DNA from 2 places in the Psychrobacillus mangrovi genome. Region 2 is predicted to be linked to the other one. Evidence: riboswitches for the same ligand, from Rfam matches in the RefSeq annotation. Region 2 holds a riboswitch; the other holds the start of a gene.
What was found. A riboswitch is a leader RNA that binds a small molecule or an ion and turns the genes downstream of it on or off. The one in region 2 is predicted to bind FMN.

Region 1: another riboswitch for FMN. It lies ahead of WAX74_RS01990 (ECF transporter S component); the one in region 2 lies ahead of ribE (riboflavin synthase).

Annotation. Positions count from the first base shown of each region.
Region 1 is NZ_JBAWSY010000001.1:388,938-400,453, reverse strand. It holds gene ccsB (c-type cytochrome biogenesis protein CcsB) at 1-747, shown strand, start outside; gene WAX74_RS02010 (response regulator transcription factor) at 948-1,664, shown strand; gene WAX74_RS02005 (ATP-binding protein) at 1,657-3,432, shown strand; gene sigX (RNA polymerase sigma factor SigX) at 3,481-4,017, shown strand; gene WAX74_RS01995 (hypothetical protein) at 4,010-5,275, shown strand; FMN riboswitch at 5,424-5,556, shown strand; gene WAX74_RS01990 (ECF transporter S component) at 5,714-6,307, shown strand; gene WAX74_RS01985 (hypothetical protein) at 6,304-6,429, opposite strand; gene WAX74_RS01980 (ferredoxin) at 7,670-7,918, opposite strand; gene WAX74_RS01975 (YpbB family protein) at 8,030-9,064, shown strand; gene WAX74_RS01970 (RecQ family ATP-dependent DNA helicase) at 9,057-10,472, shown strand; gene WAX74_RS01965 (LysM peptidoglycan-binding domain-containing protein) at 10,551-11,168, shown strand; gene WAX74_RS01960 (CBS domain-containing protein) at 11,247-11,516, shown strand, end outside.
Region 2 is NZ_JBAWSY010000012.1:44,609-56,124, forward strand. It holds gene WAX74_RS14630 (GNAT family N-acetyltransferase) at 1-442, shown strand, start outside; gene WAX74_RS14635 (GNAT family N-acetyltransferase) at 474-884, shown strand; gene WAX74_RS14640 (NADH:flavin oxidoreductase/NADH oxidase) at 1,140-2,159, opposite strand; gene WAX74_RS14645 (argininosuccinate synthase) at 2,600-3,808, shown strand; gene argH (argininosuccinate lyase) at 3,805-5,178, shown strand; gene WAX74_RS14655 (serine hydrolase domain-containing protein) at 5,267-6,307, opposite strand; FMN riboswitch at 6,607-6,737, shown strand; FMN riboswitch at 6,879-7,010, shown strand; gene ribE (riboflavin synthase) at 7,193-7,840, shown strand; partial or broken gene ribB (3,4-dihydroxy-2-butanone-4-phosphate synthase) at 7,861-8,481, shown strand; gene ribH (6,7-dimethyl-8-ribityllumazine synthase) at 8,540-9,004, shown strand; gene WAX74_RS14675 (ABC transporter permease family protein) at 9,316-10,155, shown strand; gene WAX74_RS14680 (ABC transporter permease) at 10,152-11,192, shown strand; gene WAX74_RS14685 (NUDIX hydrolase) at 11,243-11,516, shown strand, end outside.

The sequences.
Region 1 (11,516 bases), on a different contig from region 2:
CTAGGTGAATCAATTTTAGCCATTAGTGCAGTTGCAGGATTAATTTGGCTTCTAAAAAATATTGATCTGACAAAAAAATCAAAACAGAGCTTTTGGATAGAAGCAGTTATGTTTTTGGCGGTATTAGTACTTGGATTTGTCATTTCAACATCGTCTTTTGCAATAGCAGACTATAAAGCAGAATATAGTTATGTAAATAAAGAAGGTAATGTAGCAGAAATGGAGTATAATTTGCCAGCTATTTTTGGGATGAATGAATCAAAAGCCATCACAGAAAATGCGATGGAGCCACTGGCGGAAATGCCACCGATTGTAAATGCTAAAAAACTTACTGTTGTAACATGGTCTGTTATTTTTGGAACTGTATTATATGTTTTACTTCGTTTAATACTACGAAAACCTATTGCAGCTGTTCTGCAGCCATTTGCTAAAAAAGCAAATTCTCAATATATGGATGAAATTGGGTATCGTTCAGTTCTTATTGGTTTCCCTGTGTTCACTTTAGGAGCACTAATTTTCGCTATGATTTGGGCTCATGAAGCATGGTCCAGATTCTGGGGTTGGGATCCAAAAGAGGTTTGGGCTCTTATTACTTGGTTGTTCTACGCAGTATTCCTTCACTTACGACTAACTAAAGGTTGGCAAGGTGAAAAATCAGCTTGGTTAGCTTTAATTGGTTTTATTATTATTATGTTTAACTTAATAGCAGTAAACTTAATTATTGCCGGTTTACACTCGTACGCTTAATAGAATTACCTAAGCGCTAAATCTACCGCTAGAGGAATAGTGTATGGAGTCTGTACAATTAGCGATAGAAAGTTTAGTGTTCTATTCTGTTTATAAACGAAAAAGCTCTTGTCTCTAATAAAGAGATTGGAGCTTTTCTTTCAATTTAGTACGACTAATTGTACAATATATATTAGAAGTTGATAGAAGGGTATGATATTATGTCTGAAATGATTAAGCTTTTAGTAGTAGATGACGAGGAACGTATCCGTCGATTGTTGAAAATGTATTTAGAACGAGAAGGTTATGAAGTAGAAGAAGCAGAAAATGGAGAAATTGCATTACAGCTTGCATTAGAGAATGATTATAACTGCATTTTATTAGATATTATGATGCCTGAGAAAGATGGTATTGAAGTAATTACTGAATTAAGAGCACATAAGGAAACTCCAGTAATATTGTTGACTGCCAAAGGGGAGGAAGCAAACAGAGTTGAGGGATTTGAACTTGGTGCTGATGACTACATAGTAAAACCATTTAGTCCAAGGGAAGTAGTCTTACGTATTAAAGCTATTTTAAAACGCTCCGCTGTATTGTCACCTATACAAGGAGCTTCTGCTTCAAAAGACATTGTAGTATTTCCTCACTTAACTATCGATCATGATGCACATCGTGTTACAGCAGATGGTGTTGAAGTAAGTTTAACTCCAAAGGAATATGAATTACTCTACTTTTTAGCAAAAGCACCAGATAAAGTATTTGATCGAGAACAGTTGTTAAAAGAAGTTTGGCATTATGATTTCTTTGGAGATTTAAGAACAGTAGATACCCATGTAAAACGGTTGCGTGAGAAGTTAAATAGAGTATCAGAAAAGTCAGCTAAAATGATTGTTACCGTTTGGGGTGTTGGTTACAAATTTGAGGTTGTCCATGAATAGAATTTGGAATAGTGTTGTCGGGAAGCTATGGGGGACCATATTGCTTCTCGTCTTATTTGTGTTGTTTATTGTAACCGTTTTAATGCTTGAATTCTTAACTGACTTCCATTCGGAGCAAGCGGAAGAATCTTTAAGGCAAGAGGCAACTACTATAGGGAAAATAGTGGAAGAGTACCAACAAGTGGAAGATTCCTTTCAAATTATAGAAGATATACTCGGGTCAGAAACAAGTGCCTTAATTGTTAGAGACTCGAATTCCGTTTCCTTGTCTATTCACGATGGATTAAATAAAGATGTTATTAGAACAAAAATATTAAAAGATAAAGATCTTACAAAAATCTATACATCGAATGATACGATTATCAAAAAAATGTTAATGCCTTCTATGACGGAAGAAAATAAAATGGAATCATATATTATTTTAGCATCTCCTTTAGAATCAAATAATGAAATACATGGTGGTGTATTTATATATCAGAGTTTAGACGTAGTGAATAAGACGTCAAATCAGACAACTAACATCGTCTTTTTATCAGGATTTATTGCATTACTATTAACAACTATGTTTTCATTTTTCTTAACTTCTAGAATTACATCACCTCTGCGCTCCATGCGTGAAGCAGCTTCCGAATTAGCAAAAGGAAATTTTGAAGCAAAAGTTTCTTATCATCAAAAGGATGAAATAGGGGGACTAGCAACTGCATTCAATCGAATGGGAAGCCAATTAAAGCATCATGTAGAAGTGATTAACCAAGAAAAAGAACAGCTCTCGAATATACTAACTTCGATGGCGGATGCAGTGATTACTTTTAATAAAGACTTTAATGTGCAAGTGAGTAACCCCCAGGCAGAATTATTATTTCAAAAATGGTATATGAACAATGATATAACTGATAATTCTCATTTACCTGCAGAGTTATATCATTTATTGGATCACGTTTTCCATAATGAAGAAGAAATAGATGAAGAACTTGAAATTAGAGGTTCCTATTTCTCCGTTTCTATCAGTCTCCTTTACACTAAAGACATGGTTAGGGGAGCGGTAGTAGTTCTAAGAGATATGACCGAACAACACCAATTAGATAAAATGCGTTCAGATTTTATTGCTAATGTCTCACATGAACTTAGAACACCAATATCGATGCTTCAAGGATATAGTGAGGCAATTATTGATGATGTTGTGACGACAGAGGAAGATCGAAAAGAAATGATTCGTATCATCTATGATGAATCTAAACGTATGAGTAGACTTGTAACTGAGTTATTGGATTTAGCTCGTTTAGAATCAGGTTACTTAAGTATTTTTAAAGAAGAAGTATTGATCATACCTACAATTGAACGAATAACACAAAAGTTTGATCAAATAGCGAAAGAAAAAAATCTTCGTTTAATTTTCGAACAAAACCTACTCGAACCCTTGTCACTAGAAATAGATGAAGATCGTATGGAGCAAGTACTGACAAATTTAATAGATAATGCCCTTCGTCATACGGAAAAAGGCTCTGTTACAGTTAGAATATCGCAAACGAAACACCATTTTGTAATGGTAGTAGAAGATACAGGTTATGGCATTCCTAGAGAAGACCTTCCATATGTATTCGAACGTTTTTATAAAGGGGATAAAGCAAGAACGAGAGGAAAGAGTGGAACAGGTCTTGGTTTGGCAATTGCTAAAAATATTATAGAACGTCATGATGGTAATCTATCCGTAGAAAGTGAACTAGGTGTAGGTACAAAGTTTATTATTCGATTGCCTCTAAATAAGTGAAACAAAAAACAGTTCATGAACGACTAATTGTAAGAACGGGGGGAGCTTATGAATGACTCCGTTTTCCACCGCTTGTATGATAGTTATCATCAAGACGTTTTTCAGTTTTTGATCTATTTAGTTAAAAATAGGCAGACTGCGGAAGACTTGGTCCAAGAAGTGTATGTTCGTGTTTTAAGGGCTTATAGCCGATTTGAGGGGAAGAGTTCTGAGAAAACATGGCTATTTTCAATAGCCAAAAATGTAGCAATCGATCATTTTAGAAAGCAAGCAGTTAGAAAGAAAAGGCTATTTGATTCCTTTAATTGGGAAACAATGCAGCTTGCTTCTTCAGATATGCTTCCAGAAGATTTAGTTCAATTGAATGACGAAATGAAATCTTTATTAGTTGCCTTGGATGATTGTACTGGCGATCAAAAAATGGTTATAATTATGCGTTATTTTCAACAACTTTCTATCGCTGAGACAGCACAAATACTAAATTGGTCAGAAGGAAAAGTGAAAACAACACAGCATCGTGCTATAAAGGCACTGCGTGAACGATTATCTGAAACAAAGAAGGAGGGTGAGGTTCATCATGAGTGATTGGAAAAAAGATGATGAAGCACTAGATGAATTACTGAACCATATGCCCAAGTTTACAGATCATCGTTCCAAAGAAGATGTGTATAATCTGGTAAAACAAAAGGTAGAGGCTCACGAAAAAGAACAAAAAAAACATCTTTCCCATAAGAACTTATCCAGATGGTTGCCTTTAGTTGTTTCTATTGCTTCCATAATTCTTATCACTTTTTTAGTTTCTTCTTATCGCAATAATGACAATTCTATACAGCAATATAGCACTAGCAAGGAAATGGAAGAGAAGAGTAGTGAAGAAGAAAGTATGCAGTCAATGGATAGAACAGAAGAATCTGCAATCACAAATGATGAAAGTGAGAATGAATCATCTGACGACATGTCAAAAATGACGATTAAAATGGAATCTAATATAGATTTAATACCTATAGATACTTTAAATGCTGTCTATGAAGAAGATTTGAATGGAGGCACTGTTTTTCATTTTTCATTCAATGAGAATGCATTAACTGTACCTGTAACAATTATTATTCCAAAAGAACAAGTGGAAGTAGATTTTCCAAACATGGTTCCAAACAGCCTTCAGTTGTATGAACGATATGCAAGTCTAATAAATGAAGAGGCACTCGGATTTACAGAATATCATCCCTATAAAGGATATTTTGTTGCCGAAAATCAATTGTTGACGCATTATTTACCTAAAGACCATGGATATGACACAGCGTCAGGAACCTCGGCTCCTTACTGGAGTTCCCTAAATGAAATTTTTAAAGATTTTGAATCGGTTGCTCTTTTAAATGAAGACGGCTCTCTACTTGAATGGGATCAAGTAGGTATTTTAAATGAGCCAAGTAAATTGGAAGGTTTGATAGGACACCATAATTATTATAATTATCGTGCCCAAAATGGAAATGTATACTTGACTCCTAACTTTTCATCTAATTATGATACTATTTCTGAAGCATTTTTAGACATGAAAAATGTAGGTAATGACATATACACTTCTGTAGTGCCATCAACTGTTACGTATTCATATGAGAATCGTGACGGAGTAGCAGTAATTAAGTTTGACGAACCCTTTGATTTAGAATCATTGGAACCAAACGAAGCTACACGCCTGATAGAAGCCTTTGCATTAACAGCTGCCAGTTTTGGAACTGAAGTAAAATTAGAAAATTTGGTTCAGGAGCAATGGGATAAATTTAATTTTAATAATACCCTTCCTAAGCCACTTGGACCTAATGGTTTTATAATGAGTGTAAAATAGGAATCTGGAATGCCGACTTTGATTTGTTTCAAAGCTTGGCATTTTTTAGTATTATAAAATTATGAAGCAATTGTATTGCATAACGGTTCTGTTTTTGATAAACTATTATTAATTCAAGATATTATTCTTGAATGCTAATAAAATATTGATTCATCTTCGGGGCAGGGTGAAATTCCCGATCGGCGGTATTAGAAGTTTTTTTCTTGAGCCCGCGAGCCGTAATGGCAGGATTTGGTTAGATTCCAAAGCCGACAGTATAGTCTGGATGGGAGAAGGTGAAGGTACAGTCGTTTTTCGTATACTCTAATACGGATACGCTTATTTAAGTGTGCCTTGTTTCTCCCTTGAGCTCTTTAATAGCTTAAGGGATTTTTTGAGTTTGAAATTCGTGCTGAACCTTTCTTCTTGTGGAGTGAATCGCAAAAGGAGAGAGGAATAATGACAAAAAGCAAGACGCGAAAGCTTATTGCAATCGCAATGTTGAGTAGTATTTCTTTTGTTTTAATGCTACTTGCATTTCCGTTACCAGTTTTACCAGCTTATTTAAAAGTGGATTTTAGTGATCTTCCAGCATTGATTGCCGCTATTACAATGGGGCCTATTGCAGGTATAGTTGTAGCATTTATGAAAAACGTATTGGATTGGTTATTTGCAGGTAGTCCAACTGGTGTTCCTGTAGGACATATGGCTAACTTTGCAACTAGTATTTTATTTATAACACCTGTTTATTTAATTTATCGTAAAGCATCATCCTCTAAAGGGATTATGTACGGTCTAGCTTGTGGAACAATTTCCATGGCTATTGGCATGAGTGTTTTAAATTATTTTGTATTTTTACCAATGTATACTTATTTCTTAAACTTCCCAATGGAAACTGGAACAGCGTTGTTTAATTCAATCATTTTCGGTATCTTACCGTTCAACTTGATAAAAGGGCTATTAGTAACAATTGTAATGATTGTTTTATTTAAGCGAATGAAACCATTGCTCGATAGGGTAACAAATTCGTTTGGCGTCCCTGATATAAATTAATTAAAAGGGGCTGACCAGAAAGTCATAAAAAATGACTTTTCAGGGCAGCCTCTTTCTTCATAGCTTATATTAAAAAGTGCGATAGTATCCGTTACAGGCGGACGCATTCCGCGTGTAGCCAAGAGCCTCCTCCGCAGCTCACGCTGAGGGCACTGAAAAAGTCCCGAAAGGAATTTCATAGCGAGTAAGTGAACGATTTATTGTTCACTTACTCGCTATTTAGATGGAACCCGTTGATTTCCGTTACAGGCGGACACGTTCCGCGGGGTGATCGATGAACCATCACCACCCCTTCGGGTACGTTGTGATGTTTCATCTGTCTCACAGTTCCCGCCGGAGTCGCCGCCTTCCACTACAATCAACTAGTGTAAGTCTACAGAAAAAATCTTCTATCTAAAAAATATCTTGTTGAGGTCATCTTCTGGTGCTATAACTAAGAAGTATTTAAAGGACATATCGTATTTGAAACGCTCAACTAAGTACACATCGGAGACATATCGAAAATACGGCATTGTCTGCGGGTCTATTTGGCATAGAGATACAAGGAGCCAGATATCTTTTTTTATAGAGAGAGATAAATTCCTACCAGAAGTAGGAGCGACTTATCCTGCGAAGGCTCCTGCGTAGCGTGCGCCAAGCTCAGATCCATTTTTAAGATATCTAAGTATCAATAAATAATATATTAAGTATTGAAAAGATTCATCACCAACTATAGGCATTCACGCTGGCCGCACGTCCGCATGAGCTGCTGTATGCGCTAGCGCATTCGTGCTCCTGCGCAAAGTTCGTCGCAAAATAAATTTCGCTGTCTCATACGGCCCGTCATGCGGCTTTCAAGGCGCGAGCGAATGCAAGTGTCACCTATTAATGAATTTCGAGTAATGGTCTCTGTTACAGTGAAATTGGTCTCGGTTATGCTGTGATTAGTCTCGGTTGTCATTGAATTGGTCTCGTTTACGCTATGAATAGTCTCGGAAGAAACTTAATTGGTCTCGTTGCAACATTTCGTGACATTTTTAGAAAAATATTTCCAATTAAAACTAGCTAACTCACATAAAGATAACTCTTCACTTATCATTAACAAGTTACTTCTGACTGTATCTAAGGAAATTTATAGGATGAGCGTTTTACACGCCGCAGGAGCGCGAAGAATGAGAACCGTAAAGGATGTGGGAGCGACAAAGGAGCGACTCATCCTGCGGAGGCTCATGCGTAGCCTGCGGCAAGCGCACATCCGTGATACTAATCTCTAATTATGGTTGGGAATTAAGTAGATTCTAATAAGTGACACTATTATAAACATGGGCTGCAAATTCTTATAAAAAAACTGCCTCAAAAATCTAGGCAGTTTACATTATTCATCTATTCAAATTTCAAAGCATCGCCTTCAAATGACTCGTCTGCTACTTTAATTGAATCAGTAGGGCATCCTTCAAATGCATCTTCCATATCTTCTAGTAGTTCGTCTGGAACTTCTACTGTGCCCATGTTATCATCTAAAATAACGTATGCAATACCTTCATCATCATAATCGTATATATCAGGTGCTGCTGCGCCACATGCGCCACATGCGATACATGTATCTTTATCTACAATTGTATATTTAGCCATTATTATATTCTCTCCTTTATATCTGCTTACACGGAATAGCTATCCTATTCATTCTAAAACTGTTTACGTGACTTTTCAACAAAAATACATTAAAAACGTGAGGTATTTACATTGTACTTTCATCATTTATTACTATTAATCATTCAAAAATTTCATGGAGAACGGTCATCTACCGCACCCTTTTACTTATTAAAAGGCAAAAAATCTGGCCAGACAATACAGGATGTTACTTATTTTAAACTTCATCCTTTTTTTTCGCTTTATCCTAAATTATCACTAGATCAATATAATGTCGAAATTTTGACACTTGTAAATAAGGGCTTTATTGAAGAGAATGGGTCGGTTATAAATCTTACAGAAAAAGGTTTAATGCAAATAAAGACAATGAAAGATCCTCAATTTAATGGATGGTTATATAGAGGAAATGAGCATGTTTTTTGGAGCAGAATGGAATTGGTGATTCAGACGTTATCTCATTTTCAAGCAAATGTACATCGCTATGTTCCAAATCAAAAGAATCAAGATATACACCAATTTGTAAAAGGATATCTTTACAGTAGAGATTATAAAAATGTTGCATTTTATTCAAACTTTAGACAACAATTGCTTCAACTACTTGAGAATACAAAATTTGAGAATATTCACAGAGAAATATTTGTCTATCGATTAAGTGGTTATGGAAAAAGTGGTTTAACATGGGAACAACTTGCTCGGCATTACAATCTATCTCTTTTTGATATAAAAATGTTGTTTATTGAAAGTTTACATATTGCACTTCCGATCATCAATGAAGAAAAGTTTCCGGACTTGTTACCTCTCGTAAAAGATGTAGAGGTTCAAACTCCGCTAACTGAATCAGCTATGAAGACGTATCAATTAATTCAAAAGGGACATAACCTGCAAGAAATAGCTGCAATGCGCTTTTTAAAATTCAATACGATTGAAGATCATATTATTGAAATAGTGTCCGCAAATCAATACTTTCCTTTCTTTTCTTATATTTCAAATGAACAAGTCGAAAAAGTGTTAAGGATATCAAATAGTCTACAAACGAAAAAGTTAAAAATTATTCGAGAGCAGGCTCCCGAGTTAAGCTTTTTTCAAATTAGAATTGCACTAGCAAAAGGAGAAGAAGCTAATGGATAAGCTGTCAGAAATACTTCAACAGAAATTTGGCCATACTTCTTTTCGAGAAGGACAAAAAGAAATAATTGAGCAAGTAATTGCTGGTAAAGATGTCGTCGCAATACTGCCGACTGGTATGGGCAAATCATTATTATATCAATTACCTGCCTATTTCATGAAAGGTGCAGTTGTAATTGTTTCTCCATTATTATCATTAATGCAAGATCAAGTAGAACAATTAAAAATGTTTGGAGAAAAAAGAGTTGTGGCAATAAATTCCTTTCTTACTTACGAACAAAAAGAAATGGTTATGAGTAATTTGGCAATGTATAAGTTTATCTTCACTTCACCAGAAATGCTTCAAAACAAACGTTTTAATTGTGCCCTGTCATCGATTTCCATAGCATATATTGTAGCAGATGAAGCACATTGTATTTCACAGTGGGGATATGATTTTCGACCTGATTATTTGAGAATCTCTAACTGGTTAGATGCTTTTCCAGAAGCTAATGTACTTGCTTTAACAGCAACTGCTACCCAAAAAGTGGTGGATGATATTAAAGGGACCTTACATATGAGCAATCCTTTTGAGTTTATTCATTCATTAGATCGTCCTACTATTGCTTATGAGGTGCAAAAAGCGGATAGTCAAAAAGAGAAAGAAGCATGGATAATGGGCCGTATAACTACAACTAATGGTCCCGGAATTTTATACACACAATCCCGTAAAAAAGCAGAATATTATGCTTATGAACTAGAAAAAAAGGGAGTTAAGGTTGCCTTTTATCATGCGAAATTGGAACAGGAGGATCGTGTATTAGTCCAACAACAATTTCAGCAAGGAGATTTAGACTGGATTTGTGCAACTAACGCATTTGGTATGGGTATTCATAAAGACAATATTCGACAAATAATACATGATCATATCCCTACTTCCATTGCTAGTTACATGCAAGAAGTTGGAAGAGCTGCAAGAGACGGAAAACAGTCAATAGCTTCACTCATTTATACCAATTCAGATGTGGAACAGGCATTTTATGTTGCAATGAAGGACTTTCCAGATGAAACGGATATTCATGCTGCCTTTCAATCAGAGGAGTATCAAATTCTTCTTCCGGAAACGACCTTTCGTATCTTAAGCTATTGGAAAGAAATTTTATCCGAGCAAGAGACAATAGCTTTATTTCATGACATCAAGAAGAGAAAATGGCTAGAAATTCAAAAATTATTTACTTTATTCCAAAGTGAACTATGCATAAGAGAACAAATTTTAAATACGTTTGATGAACAATTGACTACTAAACCAAAAAACTGTTGTTTCAATTGTTCACTTGATCTTCAACAATTACTTACCAAACGTGAATATCAAAATCTAGAAAATATAGAACTAAATTGGTTCAATAGAATTAATGAGTTGCTCCGTCCATAAATATTGTGAAGTTTACTTTTTCAACAAAATTCGTCATAATAGATTTAGTAAAGATGGAATGAATGGAGTTTGAACAATATGAATCAAGATGATTACCAAAAAAAGATTGATGAGCATAGACAATCTATTGGCATGGAAGATAATATTACAGAACCAAGAAGAAGTAGAAGATCGAGTTATACTAAAAAACCTAAAAAAAAATCTAAAAACCTACTGTTACCTTCTTTGTTTTTTATCTTTATTCTAATACCTGTTTGCATTTTCCTATATGTACATTTTTTCTATACCCCGGATCAAGTAGAAGAAGCTTCTGGTCAAGGTGTCATCCAAGTGGAAACAAAACCAATTTCAAATGGCACCAAGCAGGAAGAGGATGAAGAAATTGTGGATGAAGATACGGAAAAATCAGAACAAGAGCCTGAAACGTCAGTTCCAAGTGAAGAAAAAACTGAACAAGCTACTCCTGAAGTGAAGCCAGAAGTAAAACCAGAAGTTAAACCTGAAGAAAAGGCAGAACCAAAAGAAGAGCAAAAAGTTGAAACGAAACAAAGAACACATATTGTAAAAGCTGATGAGACACTCTATCGAATAGCAGTAAACTATTATAAGGATCCTAATGCAGTCGAAAAAATTAAAGCTGCAAATGGATTAACTTCGAATAGTATTTCAGCTGGCCAGAAACTGATATTGCCTTAGAAAAACTTGTTAAGAAGGATATTTTCTCCTTTTGCAGAATATATAAAGAATATCCCGTTTGGAAGAGGTGTGTTTTATATGTTTGTAAAAAGTGTGATGATACCTAAAGAAAAATGTTTGACTGTTCAACCAAATACTTCACTGGTAGAAGCATTGCTACAGCTTGATGAAAAGGAAATTGACGCACTACCTATACTTGATAATGGTATATATAAAGGAATGTTCAATAAATATCTTTTATATAAAGCTTTTTTTTATAGTGACATGGATAGAGAAACATTTTTACAGAAGACTACTGTAATGGATGTTGTTACAAGAGAAGAAACATTCGTAGAAATAGATGATGTT
Region 2 (11,516 bases):
AGACATTAATCAATTAATTCAAATGAGATTTGACTTTACAATTGAAGACAACGACACCAGAACATTCCATGAAAGTGAGTTTGAATCATTTAAATTGGAGTGTCAAAATTTTTTGGAGAAGGCGATAGGGAGTGACACTTGGTTTATATGGATTGCTGAGGAAGGGGAAAAAATCGTTTCTCATATTTATATTGAACTAATTCAAAAAGTTCCTCGCCCTGGAAGAATCACATATCCATTTGCGTATATGACTAATGTCTATACTATTAAGGAATACAGAAACAAAGGTATCGGAAGTAAATTGATTAGGACTATAAATGAATGGGTTATAAATAACAAATATGAATTCATTATCGTTTGGCCAAGTGATGATAGCATAAATTACTATCAAAAGAATGGATTTAAACTTTGTAAAGAACCTATGGAATTCTTTTATTCATAGACTCAAATGCTTAAAGAGGAGAAACTTAAAGATGAAATATAAAGTGATAGAGAAATTAAATGATAACCAACTAAATAATTTACTCGCTTTGTTTAAAAATGAATGGTGGACGCAAAATCGTCAACTCTCAGATATAAAACAAATGGTTGAAAATAGTAATGTAGTTATTGGATTTATTAATGAAGAAACGGATGAATTAGTCGGTTTTGCTAGAGTTATTACAGATACAATTTATCGTGCTTTTATATTTGATGTAATTGCAAAAGAAGAACACAGAGAACGTGGAATTGGTAAGATTTTAATGAATACTATATTGACTCATTCACTTGTCAAAGACGTTGAGAGAGTTGAACTTTATTGTCCAGATCGACTTGTTCCTTATTATGAAAAGTGGGGATTTTCAACAGATGTAAATGGTAGCAACTTAATGAGAAAAAAATAATATTTTAATTGAATGAACTTTCCCTGTCAAACTAGGTGGTACTGAAAAACTTTCGTTTTAAATGACCAATTATTTTTTTCAGAAATTGCCTTATTTTTTCACAATTTCTAAATCTCCATGAATGGAAATTAACGGTGCACAGACAAAAAACGAGTATGTGAACGAAATGTCGTCACATACTCGCTAATAGATACCATTGAGTGCCCTCGTGTAACAATATGGGGAGGTTCTAGACTAGTATATAAAAAATTCTAGTCAAAAACCTCTTTTATAAGGTGTAGGAGGTACAACTTTGCCAGTAATTGATTCTTCCGCGTGTAGTGCCCAATAGGGATCTTTCAGCATTCCACGGCCAATTGCTACTAATTCTGCATCGTCTTCTTCAATAACTTTTTCTGCTAGAGTAGCGTCTTCAAGTATACCTACTGCAATTACTGGTACATCTAGCGCTTGTTTGAATGCACGTGCAAATGGAACTTGATAGCCTGGTGTGTTAGCTGGTTTTACTTTTCCAGGAGGTGCTTCTCCGCCACTTGAAACATGGAAAATGTCAATGCCAGCTTCTTTATATTTTTTAGCAATTTCTAATGAATGCTTTAGGCCATATCCATTATCCATATATTCAATAGCTGATATCCGCATGATTAACGGCATTCCATCTGGCATAACACTCCGAACTGCTTGAATAACTTCTACTCCAAATTTGGATAGGTCTTTTCCATAATCATCAGTTCTATTGTTAATAGCCGGTGAATGGAATTGATGGATTAGGTAGCCATGTGCACCGTGGATCTCGATTGTATCGAAACCAGCTGCTACTGCACGTTTTGCTGCATCTTTAAATTTAATGACAAGTTCTTTCACTTCATCAGTAGAAAGAGCACGAGGTTTTTTCCACTTACTATCTACTGGAATATCGGATGAACTAACAGGTTGTTTCGCGTCAGTTGCTTTTCTGCCTGCATGAGCAATTTGGATACCAATTTTCGAGCCATATTTATGTACTTCCGAAACAATTCTCTCATAAGCCGGAATCTGTTCATCAGACCACAAACCTAAATCATTATCGGTAATCCTTCCATCTGGTTCCACATCCGTCATTTCTACTATAATAAGGCCAGTCCCTCCAATTGCACGAGAAACATAATGAACGTAATGCCAATCATTTGGTACTCCATCTTTAGCTTCAACAGAATATTGACACATAGGTGGCATTACGATTCTATTTTTTATCTCTAATCCTTTAATTGTAATAGGTGAAAATAAATAACTCATACCTCACACTCCTTTTATATTATTTATTATCTGTGTTTATACAATGCTAATCAAATCATGTGCTTATATTTTTCTAATGGTTAATAAATTTGCATTAGATTTTAAGATTTAAACTAATTTAAAGAATGCATACAAAGCTAAATACAATATTGTTTGTTATACATGGAGATGATAAATTGTATGCACTCGTAGAAGTTATAAAGAATACAATTAACAAAATAGAAAGATATCTTGATAAAAGAACAACTATTATAGTATAAATTCAGGAATGATAAGGAACAAATAAGAGGAACCAATAATTGAGGATATATTAGAAGAATAATAATATGAAATTTATTCCTCATAATCATAAAATATTAGTTGTAATTATACAATCCTCATGTTACATTATGTATATTAATACTAAATTTACGTATAAACATACAATGGAGGAATGTAAAATGAATAAAAAAGTCGTTTTAGCTTATTCAGGCGGTTTGGATACTTCTGTAGCAATTACATGGTTAAAGGATGAAGGATACGATGTTGTTGCAGTATGTCTAGATGTTGGGGAAGGAAAAGACTTAGAATTTATTAAAAACAAAGCACTACAAGTTGGAGCAATCGAGAGCTATATGATCGATGCTAGAGAAGAATTTGCAAATGAATACGCTCTGATAGCTCTTCAAGCTCATACATGGTATGAAAATAAATATCCACTTGTTTCAGCTTTATCTCGTCCGTTAATTTCAAAAAAATTAGTGGAAATTGCAGAACAAACAGGAGCAATAGCAGTAGCACATGGCTGTACTGGTAAAGGGAATGACCAAGTGCGTTTCGAGGTTTCGATTAAAGCATTGAACCCAAATCTAGAGGTAATTGCACCAGTTCGTGAATGGAGCTGGAGTCGTGAGGAAGAAATTGAATATGCAAAGAAGAAAAATATTCCTATTCCTATTAACTTAGACAGTCCATTTTCTATTGACCAAAACCTATGGGGCCGTTCAAATGAATGTGGAATTCTTGAAGATCCATGGGCAGCACCACCAGTCGATGCATATGATCTAACTGTTGCATTAGAGGATGCACCTGATACTCCAGATATTATTGAAATAGAGTTTAAAAATGGAGTTCCGGTTGCGCTTGATGGTGTGGAATATAAATTATATGAGTTAATCCTAAAATTAAACGAATTAGCTGGTAAACATGGTGTTGGACGTGTTGATCATGTTGAAAACCGTTTAGTTGGTATTAAATCACGTGAGGTATATGAAATTCCAGGAGCTCATACTCTATTACTTGCTCATAAAGAGTTAGAAGATATTACTCTAGTAAAAGAATTAGCACACTTCAAACCAGTAATGGAGAAAAAATTAACAGAGCTTATTTATGAAGGTCTTTGGTTCTCTCCACTAAGAACTGCTTTAGAGGCATTCTTAAAAGAAACACAAGTATATGTAAATGGTACAGTTCGTGTGAAACTTTTCAAAGGCCATGCAATTGTCGAAGGGCGTAAGTCTCCAAACTCTCTTTACAATGAAAAGCTTGCAACATATACAAAAGATGACGAATTTAACCATGCTTCTGCAGTTGGGTTTATCGAACTTTGGGGCCTTCCAACTAAAGTTCACGCATTAGTGAACAAGGGAGCAGAGAAGGTGCAATCATGACAAAATTGTGGGGCGGAAGATTCCAAAAATCAGCCGAGCAATGGGTAGATGAATTTGGTGCTTCTATTGGTTTTGACCAAACACTAGTATTGGAAGACTTAGATGGTAGTATTGCGCATGTGAAAATGCTTGGAGATTGCAAAATCTTGCCTTCTGAAGATGTTCTTCAAATAATAGATGGTCTTGAACAGTTAAAAATACGTGCAGCAGAAAACAGTTTAGTGTTTTCTGTTGCAAATGAAGATATTCATTTAAACTTAGAAAAAATGTTAATTGATCTAATAGGTCCCGTTGGTGGTAAGCTACACACTGGCCGTAGCCGTAACGATCAAGTAGCTACTGATATGCATCTATTCTTGAAAAATAGAGTAGGTGAAATCATTGAGTTAATTGAGATTTTTCAAAAAACACTTGTGGAACAAGCAGAAAAACATGTGGAGACTCTTGCACCAGGTTACACCCATTTACAACGAGCGCAACCAATTTCTTTTGCACATCATTTAATGGCGTATTTCTGGATGCTAGAACGCGATAAAGATCGTTTTCATGATTCGATTAAACGTATCGACATCTCTCCGCTTGGGGCAGGTGCACTAGCAGGTACTACCTTTCCAATCGACAGAAAATTGGCCGCTGATTATTTAGGCTTTTCAAATGTATATGCTAATAGCATGGATGCGGTAAGTGACCGAGATTTTATCGTGGAATTCCTTAGTAACTCCTCGATGCTGATGGGACACCTTTCAAGATTTGCTGAAGAAATTATTCTTTGGTCTAGTTCAGAATTCAATTTTATAGAACTTGATGATTCGTTCTCTACCGGTTCTAGTATTATGCCTCAAAAGAAGAACCCTGATATGGCCGAATTAATTCGTGGAAAAACAGGTCGTGTATATGGAAATCTTATGGGCTTACTGACCGTAATTAAAGGATTACCACTCGCTTATAACAAAGACATGCAAGAAGACAAGGAAGGTATGTTCGATACAGTTCATACAATAGTTGGATCGTTGAAAATTTTTGAAGGTATGGTTCGTACAATGACGATCCATACTGACCGACTTCACGATACCGTTCATAAAGATTTTTCTAACGCAACAGAGCTTGCTGATTATCTTGCTTCAAAAGGGCTTCCATTCCGAGAAGCACATGAAGTGACAGGGAAATTGGTTTTTCTATGTATCCAACGAGGCTATTTCCTATTAGATCTTCCACTAGAAGATTTACAAGAAGCAAGCAATCTAATAGAGTCTGATATTTACGATGTATTATCACCTCTTGCTGCTGTGAAAAGAAGAAATTCCTTAGGTGGAACAGGTTTCGAACAAGTAAAAATACAAATTAATGAGGCTAAAATGCGTTTAGCATAATAAAAACAGTAGAAACCACTCACATTCTTGTGAGTGGTTTCTACTGTTTATTTGTGTTTAAGCATAACAGTGCTTGTGATATATTTTACTATACTCCCAGTGCTAACTTTATAGAAAGACGAATCGGCAGACTAGGGTTAGCAAATTGATTAACATCCCCGACAAAAAAAATGTCCTTCTGGGGATAGTAAAATGCAAAGGAACCAGTTGAGCCTGAGTGACCCAACAATTCTCCCTTTTTCATAAACGGCATTAATAATCCACCAAGTGTAATTCTCATATATCCTCCCCCATAGCTAATCGGTCCCATTGTGATTTGAAGCTTGTTATAATTAGCTAGTTCGTCAAATATAATTTTATTAAACAACTTACCGCCAAAAAATGCTTTAATAAATATCATCATTTCTCTCGCAGTAGTAACAGCACCGCCACTCGCACGACAGCTACAAATAAACATTGGGCGGTTCAATACTTTATCCTTGTAGTAAATATGTGGTATAAAATCATTTTCACTTTGTGGAAGGTAAGTATTCTTAAGCCCTAATGGGATAAAAATTAATTGCTGGTAGGCCTCTGCCAGTGTCGTTCCATTTACCTTTTCAATAATTTCTCCAAGTAAATCAAAGTTGAGGTCAGAATAATAGGCTTTTCCATTAGTGCGGGGGATGAAATGTGGTTTTAGTTCTTTTGCCCAATGTAAAAGTTCATGAATAGAAAAGCTGAAATCTTGATTAATAACTTTTCTTTTAGTCGAACTTTTCTTCTCTTCAAATTTATCAGGTAATCCGCTAATTTGAAACAACAAGTCGGATAAAAGTAAGTCAAATGAATATTCCTTTGACTTGTATATATGCAGTCCGCTTAAATGTTCTTGGTCAAGAAATTCAGATATTTTATTCCTCAAAGATAGCTTACCTTGTTCTTGCAAAATTAAAATACAAGCAGTGGTCAAAAGCTTTGTTATGCTTGCCATAAGCATTGGTGAATCTAATTCCTTACCGCCATAGCCTTTGTTCCAAGAAAATTCACCTGTTGTATCTTCCATATAAACAATTCCATCATGAATGCGCTTATTAACCATAGTTTTATTAAAAACTTTTTCTAAATTTATAGATTTATACGTTTTCATAAGATCTCCTTTCTAAGATCTGATACAAAATGTTGCTATTATTAATTTCTTTAATACTAATAAGTAAAGAGGAAGTGAAAGTACAGAATCCTTCTATATTATTCTTTAAATAAAGAATATATCACTTCTTTAAACAGACCATAAAAAACTGTTTAAAACACAACTTATAGAGTTATTCTCTACTGGTATTAAAGTTGATATAACTCGACTGTTTGTAGAATCTGATATATTAACAAATATAGGAAAGACAATTTACGTGTATAATTATTCTTTGCATGGTATTATAACTGCATAGATGAATAGTCCTTCGGGGTCGGGTGAAATTCCCAATCGACGGTGATGAAGAAATTCTAAGCCCGTGAGCCTTTTTAAGGCAGGATTTGGTGCGAATCCAAAGCCGACAGTATAGTCTGGATGGGAGAGGGACGTTTGAGCAACTTTTTTTACTTATGGAGAAATTTTTCTTCTATAGGTTTATTTGTTGATGAAATAACATTTCCTACGACCCCTAGAGATTCTCTATGGGGTTTTCTTTTTGTAAAAAATGAAAACCCAGCTACAACTTCATATTATAGTCCTTCGGGGTCGGGTGAAATTCCCAATCGACGGTGATGAAGTAATTCTAAGCCCGTGAGCCTTTTTTAAGGCAGGATTTGGTGCGAATCCAAAGCCGACAGTATAGTCTGGATGGGAGAAGGATGTAAGAGCAAGAAACCTTATAAATGTATTGATTTATATAGGCTTATTAAGTATTGCTTTAATTACATAATCCCAAAACCCCTTAGTGTTTAGTTAAGGGGTTTTCTTTTGTTTACAGAGAATTGTGTTGTCAAGACAGGAGGTTTTCTGAATTTAATAAATTATTTCTGAATAGAGGTGTTTATGTTGTTTACTGGAATTATTGAAGACTTAGGTAAAGTTAAGGCCGTGAAAAGTGGAGCGAACAGTATGCAGTTAACATTGGAATCTTCCAAAATAGTTGAAGACATTCATTTAGGTGATAGTATTGCTGTTAATGGTGTTTGTTTAACAGTTACTGCTTTTTCTAATAATCATTTCACTGTAGAAATAATGCCAGAAACCGTTAAGTCAACAAATATCCGTTCACTGCAAATTGGCCATGTAGTCAATTTAGAAAGAGCGATGGCGGCAAATGGTAGGTTTGGTGGACATTTTGTTTCGGGTCATGTGGATGGAACGGGTGTCATCTTAAGAAAAAGAAAACTGGAAAATGCGGTGTACGTTGATATCGGAATTGATAGAGAACTAAGTAAGTATTGCATGCTAAAAGGTTCGGTAGCGATCGATGGAATTAGTTTAACTATTTTCGAAGTGCAGCCCACACAAATAACAGTATCGCTTATTCCTCTTACATTCAGCGAGACAATCTTAGGTATTAAAAGAGAGCAAGACATTGTAAATATTGAAAATGATCTATTAGGAAAATATGTTATTAAACAATTAAATCAGAAGCAAGAGAAATCAACGAACTCAACAATAACGATGGATTTCTTAAGACAAAATGGATTTTAAAAAAGGGGGCTTTTACTAAAATGTTTCATACAATTGAAGAAGCAATAGATGATTTGAAAAACGGTAACATCATTATTGTAGTGGATGACGAAAGTCGAGAAAATGAAGGAGACTTTCTAGTATTGGCAGATTATGCTACACCCGAAAATATTAACTTTATGGCAATGTATGGTCGTGGATTAATATGTACACCTATTACGAAGAATTTAGCTGATTCTCTAAATTTATCTCCTATGGTCGAAAATAATACGGATAATCATCAAACTGCCTTCACAGTTAGTATAGATTATAAAACAACGGAAACCGGAATTAGTGCATTTGAGCGATCTGAAACGATATTACAACTCTTGAATGCTGAGTCGGTAGGCTCTGACTTCCGTCGACCTGGTCATGTGTTCCCTCTAATAGCAAAAGACAATGGTGTACTTGAACGTCCAGGTCATACGGAAGCAGCTGTTGATTTTGCAAAACTTTGCGGAGTTAAACCAGCTGGTGTCATTTGCGAAATTATGAGTGAGAATGGTGAAATGGCTAGAGTACCAAAATTAAAAGAAATAGCAAATCTTCATGGATTGAAATTTGTCACTATTGAAGCATTAGTAAATTATCGAAATGCACATGAAAAATTAGTGATGGGTGAATAACTTTAATTAACAGGATTATCTAATTTATAAATTTAAAATTTAGGAGAGATAAAGAATGGGACAAGTATTTGAAGCACAATTAATCGGAACAGATTTGAAAATAGGTATTGTAGTTGGTAGATTTAATGAGTTTATCAATGGTAAATTATTAGATGGCGCAATGGACGGCTTGAAACGTCACGGTGTTTCTTTGGATAATGTAGATGTAGCATGGGTACCTGGAGCATTTGAAGTACCATTTTTAGCGAAAAGAATGGCCGAAACAAAAAAATACGATGCTATTATCGGTTTGGGAACTGTTATTAGAGGCTCTACTACACATTACGATTATGTATGTAACGAAACAGCAAAAGGAATTGCAAGTGTAGGGTTAACAACAGGAGTTCCAGTTATGTTCGGCATTGTGACAACAGAAACAATTGAGCAAGCTATTGAACGCTCTGGTACTAAAGCTGGTAACAAAGGCTATGATGCTGCAGTATCCGCAATTGAAATGGCTAACTTAAATCGTTTATTTTAATAATCTCTATTAGACAGGCTAAAATTAGCCTGTTTTTTTTGTGATAAAGAATTACTTAGGTCGTTCCATTTTAACAATCGGATGATAATAAGTAACAATCGGATAATAAATGAATATAATCGGATAATAACTAGTGATAATCGGATAATGACCCTAACTAATCGGATAGTTTCAAGCCAGATGTTCCTCCCTTAACGAATAGAAATACTTAATTGGATAAATCTATTAAATTAGTTAAATCTGTCATTTATTTATAACCTATTATGTTATGATAATTTTATCTTAGTTTTCAGACAGCAGGGGGATTTTTTGTGAATGGGTTATTAAAGTGGGGGGTACAACTGGTAGTTGCCTTTATCGGGATTTTACTGATAAGTGGACTACCTATAATGATCACTGGTTTTCAAGAAGGGGAATTCAGGTGGAAAGAGTATACTCAACATATACTTGCAATATTTCCGGTTTCCAATTTTATGCACCAATACTATAGTCCACATTTAGGGAAATATATTATCTATTCTTTAGAGATTTTATTTTTGGCTTTATTAGTGGCAATTTTTTTAGCACTCATTTTTACGATAATTACCATGTTGTTTAAAGAGAGAACAAGACAACATATTAAGACAACCTTTTTCTTTTTGGAATCCATACCAGACATTTTAGTTATATTATTAGTTCAATTAGCTGTTATTATGATTCATAAAAACACAGGAATTTTTCTTTCCATTGCAGCTACGGGAGGAGAAAAGATTTATATTCTCCCCGTATTTTGTCTAATGATTTTACCAATGGTTCAGTTGTATCGTTTAAGCATGCTAACTTTTGAAGCAGAGGAACGAAAGCTGTATGTTGAACTTGCAATTTCACTAGGCTATGGTAAATTAATTATTTTGATCATACATATATTTAGAAATGCAATTATTAGTATATTTTTCCAGTCTAAAAAGACGATGTGGTTTATGCTTTCCAATCTATTTATATTAGAACGAATGTTCAATATGCCAGGTATTATGTTTCACTTGAGCCAAAATATGTCTGGCGAACTTTTTTTAATTACAGTTTGCAGTTTCTTTTTACCTGTTTTCATACTTTACAGCTTTGGTGAGTGGTACTTTTTACGCCGTTTGAATCGGGGAGGTGCTATCGGATGAAGTTTGTTTGGAAGCAACCTTATTTTGTTTTTGGATTTATCATTCTTGCATTCTTTTTAATAGGAAGTTTTGTATTCGAATGGATTAATGGACCGGATCCTAAGCAAACATTTTTTATTTATGAGAAGGGTAAATTGATTGAAGCTGCTCCACTTTCACCTAGCTGGGCTAATCCTTTTGGGACAGACCAGTTTGGTTTTGATATGTTTGCAAAAATTATGCTTGGTGCAAAATATACAATTATTGCTGCAATGGGTGTTGCTGCTGTCCGTATGCTTATTGCAGTGCCCCTAGGTTTTGTGATAGGAACGTATTGGCAAAAGAAACGTTCATTATTGAATAGTTTTATTGATCCGCTACATTATGTGCCAATGACCATTTTTTCCTATCTCATGTTGTTCCCCGTATTATGGGAGCCTATGGAAGGGTTCTCGACTACGGTATGGGAACGTATTGTGATTCAAGTTGTGTTAATGGCTATTATAACCGTGCCTATTGTGTCCGCTTTAATTGGGAATGAAGCGAATTTACTTTATCAGCAGGAATACATTTTAGCTGCAAGAACACTTGGAGCAAGTCGTCGTAGAATAATATTGAGACATCTCTTTCCAATGATGAGGGAAAAGTTATTTGTCATTTATGGTCAGCAAGTGGTTGAAACCTTAGTTGTTTTTACGCATCTTGGTCTGCTTCAATTATTTATTGGGGGAACGAATGTCAGCTATGATCCCATGTTTGGTGACCCACCAAAATCGATAGCTTATGAATGGGCTGGACTTTTTGGCTCTTCGTTTCGATATTTACAAGGTGTTCCATGGCTTCCTCTTGCCCCAGCAATCTGTTTCGCACTTGTAATTTTAGCCGTTGCTGCCATGATTGAGGGCTATACAAGGGCAGTGAGTGGGCATGTGAAAATTCCGAAACGGAAGAAAGATGGATTTATTTCAGAGGATATAATTGAATGGAATCAATATAAGATGAAAGAAAAGCTGCAATTGATTCGTAAAAACGAGAAGGAAAACACATCGAAACTGTAGGCAAAATTGTCTACAGTTTTTTAACTAAATTATATGAAGGAGGAAAAATAATGAAGATGCCAACGCATATATTAGCAGTTGGGGGAATAGTAGAGAATGAAAAGGGAGACATTCTTTTAGTGAAGACACTTCATGGAGGGTGGGTTTTTCCTGGTGGTCAAGTGGAGATAGGGGAAAACCTGATGGATGCATTATGTCGAGAAATAAAAGAAGAAAGCGGTATAGATATAGTTGTTTCTCACATGATTGGTGTTTATTCAAACACTGGTATTCATAAATGGTATGACAATGAAACGGACGTTCCCACTAAACTGATAGTTGATT